3 regions of the Shewanella sp. FeAMO genome follow, and region 1 is predicted to be linked to each of the others. Evidence: predicted binding sites of a transcription regulator. Region 1 holds the regulator's gene; each other region holds the start of a gene.
What was found. The regulator LexA, encoded in region 1, represses DNA repair genes until DNA is damaged. The targets are predictions, from matches to a motif close to TACTGTATNNNNATACAGTA.

Region 1 (2,199 bases):
GTCATCACCTTGCGTTGCCGGCGGAAATGTACCCTGGCCACCCGTGACAACTTATGGGCAATAGCCTTGTCGGTCCCATGTTCATCGGCCATCAGCCGCAACGACACGGCATTGGAAAACTGCACAAAGTTGTCGCGCCCCAGAAACAGGATCATCAGAAACTTGCGCAGCCAAGTGGGATTTTCCCGCTCAAATACGGCGGCACGCATGCTGTCATCTTCCTTACCCGGAGTGCGGCCCCAATAGAGGCTCACTGGCACCAATTGAATATCCAGTTGTGGATTGGCCTGATGCAGGTTCAGCAGAGAAGTGAAACAGCTGAGAAATGGCTTGTTGCTCTTGCGCTTGCCGAATAGGGGCTTGGCTCCTTCCAGGCAGACGACTCGGGGAACGGTAATATCATCAACCTTGAGTGCCTCATAAGGACAAGGCAAACCAAACTTACGGGTGACTTCCGCCAATGCCGCAATATCACTGACAGATTCCGTCTTCATTACATAGGCCATCGGCTTAGCCGGATCCAGGTTCAAATCGGCGAAAGGATCCTGAGGCACCACAGTGGTATGCACCAGCTTGCTTTGGAGCCAGCGAAGAGATTTAAACCAGAATGAATCTTGTTTGGACATGTTTTTTTCAGTGTCTGAGCCACAATCAATAGCCCAATAGAATACCAGAATTTCCTGAACCTTAGCTAGGGAAGGTGCGAACCGGCCCCGGCAGTTCCTCTGGCCAATGCCTTGAACTCCCCATGCTGCATGGGCCAAGCCGTTAAAACCAAAGCACCGAATGGCTTACTTAGCCACTCCCTAAAAGTTTCAGTTTTGGTTAATACTTGCACTGATAAAAATACTGTATATACTAACAGGTACTGTATGAAAAAACAGGAATCACCATGAGACCACTGACACCGCGCCAGGCACAGATTCTGGAACTGATTAAACGCAATATAGCCGACACCGGCATGCCGCCAACCCGGGCCGAAATTGCCACCCGGCTGGGCTTCAAGAGCGCCAATGCCGCCGAGGAACACCTCAAGGCATTGGCCAAGAAAGGCTGTATTGAGATCATGCCAGGCACCTCTCGTGGTATTCGCCTGCCTCATGATGAACAAGCGGAGTCAGAAACAGGCTTGCCCCTGATTGGTCAGGTTGCCGCCGGTGAACCCATACTGGCTCAGGAACACGTTGAGCAGTATTACCAGGTCGACCCTGGCATGTTCCACCCCAATGCCGACTTTCTGCTACGGGTACGCGGCGACAGCATGAAGAACATAGGTATTCTCGAAGGTGATCTCCTGGCGGTTCACAAGGTACAGGAAGCCCGTAACGGTCAAGTCGTGGTGGCCAGGGTTGAAGACGATGTAACTGTGAAACGCTTTGAAAAGAAAGGTAATGTGGTTTATCTACATGCCGAGAACGAGGCTTACTCCCCAATAAAAGTCGACCTGACTTTCCAGCCATTGACCATTGAAGGACTGGCGGTAGGGATAATACGCAATGGAGACTGGCTATGAGCATAATGACTGGCAACGCCCCAAGACACCCAGGCCTGTGGACAGACACCGGTATTGCCGGCAATCAGCCTTGGCAACATACCGGTATCTCCAGCTTGGCCAGCCATAGCCAGGGACGTCAGGAATTATTGCGCCTCTGCCCTCAATTGGCGCAATTGAGTCAACAGGGACGCTGGATAGTCTTGATTAACGCCCCGGCCAGCATAGGTTACAAAGAAACCTTAGCAAGGGCCGGTGTCAGAATGGATAGAGTACTCTTGGTGCGCACCAAGGATGAAGTAGAAGCCTTGTGGGCAACGGAAAGAGCCCTGACCAACGGCACCTCCAGTGCAGTGATCAGTTGGATAGACAGCCTGGATGCCCGTGATAACCGCCGATTGCAGCTGGTCGCCCGTAACGCCAGAGCCATGGGCATAGTGTTGGAAACGGGACAGCAGGCGAAAGAGGTGGATAACCACCTCAACGAACTTACCCACTCCATCCATTGATTGTGTTTAAAGGCCATCCCTGGGATGGCCTTTTTTCTGTGCCTTTTTGGTGCAATGCCTTCCCCTGTCAATCGGCGGCAAACCGCGCAGCTCTGCTACTCACACAGAATTCACCTCTGGATTAACAGACGCTTTTTTTTCATATAGTTAGAAAACATCGTGATCTTGATCAATATTTAATCTACAAGTAATGTAAGA
Region 2 (2,199 bases), 2.3 Mb from region 1:
CAATCCTTGACTGCGCCATCCCCCAAGGACCATGAAGCACGTTACCATAAAACACAGTGCTATGAAGATCAGTGCCATGTAAACCAGAGTCGTGAAGCACAGGGCCATTGGCCTTGCGGCCGGAATGGTTTGGAGCAATTGAGTCTGTTGAGTTACTTAAGCTATGATTGGGAGCCGCCTTGCCGCTTCTCAGGGTTACCACGCCCGGCTCGATATGGGGCAATTCAAGCGCCAGTGCCGGCAAGCCACGCAGATGCAATTCAGGGACGGGCCAACCACCGCGACGCTTTAAAATTTGCAGCCTGGCGGTATTAACGCCAGCCGCGCTGATAGCCAGCTTTAGGGTGACAGGATGATTGCTGTCGGCCTGAGCCATAGGCAACTGGCAAATTCCCAGCGCCTTGCCCTGCTCTGCGGCAAGTTGCAACCTTCTGGCCTCAGTCAGTGTCAGCTTGTCCAGCCAACTCAGCACCAGGGGACAGGCGCCGCTGCTCAGCCCTTGCTCCATGGCCCAGAGCACCTCTTTACGCTGGGTTAACTCCAGCCACAAAATACGCTCGGCGGCAATACCGTGCTGGGCAAAGCTCTGTGCCAGCGGCTGCAATGGCGGCGCTATCAGCATTATCATGGCATCTCTGGACTCATCCCCTCTAAATTGATTTCTTTTGGACTGATTTTTTTCGGAATGATTTCTTTCGGAATGTGAGCCACACTGAGCCGGCAGTAAATAACGCATCAAAGGCAGCAACAGGCTGAGTTCCCCGTGCCCAGGAGACTGGCTGAAGAGCTCACAAATGCCCTGCCTTGGCCACCCTGCATCACTGAGCTGCGTATCCAATGCTTCAAAACCACTGGGATACCCCAATGTTTTGCCCTGACTGCCCGGCCCCAACCAGAGATCCCGGCGCTCCAGCAGACCGTTCAAGGCCTGAGATTTTGCTGGATCAGATTTTACAGAGTGAGTTTTGGCTGAAAGAGACATGAAAAACACCGATACTGTATTTTTATACAGTATAGCGAACTTTAGCCAACTGACAAGTCGTGCTGGCGCCAAAGCCTTAACCCGAGATAGAATAAATGAGAATGATTATCGAAACATATTCTCGACTTCAGCGAATAATTCAGGAGCTTGCCTTGCTGCCCTTTTCCGGCCTGTTTTCCCAACTCCAATGGCGACTGTTTGGCTATTTTGGTGTGTCATTACTGCTTATCCTGCTGCTCGCCAGTAGTATTGAAGCCATGTTGCTAAACCGCTTGTTACTGCTGCCCCAGCAGACCCAAAGCCAGTTACAGCAACTGGCCGATGAGGCCAACGACTATATCGTCAGGGGCGATATAGCAGGACTGGCGGATTGGGAGGGGCGTCAGGCATTTGTACTCTATGTGCTGGATAGCAAGCAGCAGGCGGTGAGTCAGCGGGAAATGCACCCGCACTTTGTTTACAAACTCAATTTCCTCAAGCAGTTGCAGCAGCCTATGGGGGACAGGGTGCAAAAACCTTTGATAGGCCTGCCACTACGCAATAGCCTGGAGCCGGACAATCCCCTGCTCTTGGTGGTACAACTCAACGCCTCTTTACACCCGGCGCAGCAACTGGATAAAAGCCTCTGGCTTATCCGTATCCTGGTAGGACTACTGGTGCTTTTGTTGTTCAGTCGTCTGCTGAGCCGCCATCTGATCCAGCCGCTGAGTTTACTGCGCAGTGCCACCCGTCAGCTGGCACAGGGCCAACTCGATACCCGGATTGCCGGCCATTTTTCACTAAAGCAGCCGGAATTTTTCCAGTTGGCGACCGACTTTGACCATATGGCCGAGCAGCTGCAAAAGAGCATTCAAACCCAGCAGCGGTTACTGAGGGATGTATCCCACGAACTGCGCACTCCCCTTGCCCGGCAGGAGCTGGCCTTACACCTGTTGGAAAATCGCTTGGGGGAGGAACATCAACAACCGCTTGCCAGGCTAAGACGCCAGGGCGAAGAGATGGCGCAATTGATTAACACTATTTTAGACTTCAGCCGCCTGAGCAACGGCTTCATTAAGCTGACGGCAGCGCCTTTTACCCTGACAGAATTACGCCGCTCACTGCTGCAGGATCTGGAGTTTGAGTCTGGCCCCAAGCAAAGCATAGTCTGGGCACAGGCCCCCATTGATGAGCAAACTTTGCATACCGATATGGCCTACTTGAAGCGGGCGCTGGAA
Region 3 (2,199 bases), 490 kb from region 1:
CAGGCGCATCATGGGTTGCGGCTTTTCAATATCGCGGCCGATATCTGCCACCACTCGCTGCTGCGCCCCCGTAGGTTTAAAGGGCAAGGCGGCGAGGAAGGGATTGAGTAAAGCGCCGGTGGCGGGCAAAGGCACGGCTTTGTCATGATTACTGCGCTCCCTGAGCTTGAGCATAGACAGGTTATGCGCCAGCAGTTCTTCCTGCACCAGGCGTTGCTGCGCCGGGTGTTGCCCCTGTTCCAGACGGTAGATATCGACATCCGCCGGGGGCCTATGCAGGGTGCGCACCGCCTGAGCCAGGCTTTGCTGATTGGGGCGCAGCGCCTCGGGTAGCAACTCCTGCAGTCCGTCCTCCTGCAGCAGGTTTAGAGCCTGCTCGGTCAATTTCATCCAACTGGCCTGCTTGAGCCCTTCAGTGGTGGGATAGATGGGCGTCAGGGTTTCACTGAGGTTGGGCGGTTCGTCGCCTTTGAGTATCTTGTAATCCGGATGAATGATCTCGGCCTGGTGGTTACCTCGGCGCACTTCGCCGTAGGCTCTAATGGTCAGACCTTGTTGCATGGCATTGCGCTGGGCGGCTGAGAAATTGAAGAACCTCAGGGTCATGGTGCCGCTGTCATCACGGACATTGCAGATCAACATACGCTTGCGGCCATTGATGATCTGGCTGGACTGAATTTCGGCTTCTATGGTGCCGTAGCTGCCGGGTGTGAGGCTGGCTATGGGGTAGATGCGGGTTCTGTCTTCGTAGCGCAGCGGCAGGTGGAACAGCAGATCCTGTACCGTGTTGATTCCGAGCTTGTGCAGTTTCTCAGCCATTTTAGCGGCTACGCCCTTGAGCTCGGTGATAGCAATAAGATCCAGTCTCTGCAAACCTTTAGCACCGGATTACTGTGAATTTATACATATACTATCAGAGAAATAGCCCTTGGCAATGCGTTGCGTTTATCGGCTGGGTAAAGTGTGGCGCAATGGTGGCAGGGCTTCTGCCTGGGGGCGAGTGTATGGCAAAAGCCCTGATATATTGGTGGCAGATTAATCTGTCAGCGCCACCAGTTGAGCAGGGTGACCAGGGGCTTTATCAGTAGCTGAACACTGCCTATTACAAACAGCCAGGCGCCGATAATAGTGTGAACATCTGTAAGAAAAAAGAAGCTGCCCAGTAGAAAACAGAGAGCGACTATCAGGTCGCTTAGGGTATTGAACAAGGCGTGTTTGGGAAGAGGGGTGGCGGGGGCTTTGATATCTTGCTCGGCAAAATATCGCTGCTTACTGTCGATCATGGTTCCTTCTTGGTAGTTATGATTCGCCGCGATACCTTAACGCTGCCATCCTCCGAGCGCAAATCTAATTCCCTTTGTTTTTGTGTGTATAAATATATCAACATAATCATTGAATTAAGTTAACAGCTGGCCTCTTTGGTTTGTCAGGCTTGGCTAAAGAGTAGCGTAACTTAACGGCCCAGGCCTGAACCCTGGGTAACTGTTATTTCGCCGTTAAAGCCTATCAGTTCGGCGAGTGTTTGTGCGTAGGCTCTGGCCTTGTCTGTGGCCTGCTTTTGAGGTTTGAACAGGCCAAAACCGAGTCGCTCACGCTCAGTAAAACAGAGTACCACGCTGACACTTATGAGCTCTTCGTCAGTCAGGTGTTCAAGCATGTGACTTCTGAATCTTTCGTTATAGGTATTGCGTTGCACCTCTATGCGGCAGAGTTGACTGAGAGGCTTGCTTTTTCCGCCCCGGAAGAAGCAGCCCTGTTGCAGATCCAGAGTAACGGGTTTGAGCAGGCGGTAGAGGTTCAGGCCCATGATGATGCCGCTGAGCCCCAGCACTATAGCTATGATGGCAGCCGTAAACCAAGTGTCCTGTCTGGCGGGGTCCAACACCAGTACTCCCAGAATTCCGGCAAGCATCGCCAGTAGTCCCCAAAGCGCGTATTTCAGTTGCGTTTGCCTGCTGCGCCAGACGAGTTTCAACTTGCCTGGCTCAGCCTCGAGCTTTGTCATAAGCATATGCTGCTGATATTGGCATAGCCTGGTCTGCTGTGGGTTTTTGGTCATAAAATGGTCACCATGAAATCAGTAGTTCGTCGTAAAACCCAGTGCTCAAACCAGCAGGCTCGAGTGAGCCGCTATCAGTTGCCAGCCGGTTGTCCTGTGCAGCCAAACCCGGGTAAAGCGAAAACGGCCGTTGGTCGGCG

Region 2: a site for LexA is predicted at 995-1,014, ahead of ACWAU4_RS10680 (ImuA family protein). Genes of this name have one in related genera too.
Region 3: a site for LexA is predicted at 890-909, ahead of recG (ATP-dependent DNA helicase RecG). Genes of this name have one in related genera too.

What each region holds. Positions count from the first base shown of each region.
Region 1 covers NZ_CM132201.1:92,872-95,070, reverse strand. Annotated here, with positions in the region: gene plsB (glycerol-3-phosphate 1-O-acyltransferase PlsB) at 1-626, opposite strand, end outside; gene lexA (transcriptional repressor LexA) at 893-1,513, shown strand; gene ACWAU4_RS00430 (cell division inhibitor SulA) at 1,510-2,001, shown strand.
Region 2 covers NZ_CM132201.1:2,391,171-2,393,369, reverse strand. Annotated here, with positions in the region: gene ACWAU4_RS10680 (ImuA family protein) at 1-982, opposite strand, end outside; gene ACWAU4_RS10675 (HAMP domain-containing sensor histidine kinase) at 1,135-2,199, shown strand, end outside.
Region 3 covers NZ_CM132201.1:4,581,229-4,583,427, reverse strand. Annotated here, with positions in the region: gene recG (ATP-dependent DNA helicase RecG) at 1-873, opposite strand, end outside; gene ACWAU4_RS20455 (YrhK family protein) at 1,044-1,283, opposite strand; gene ACWAU4_RS20450 (hypothetical protein) at 1,454-2,005, opposite strand; gene ACWAU4_RS20445 (nuclear transport factor 2 family protein) at 2,105-2,199, opposite strand, start outside.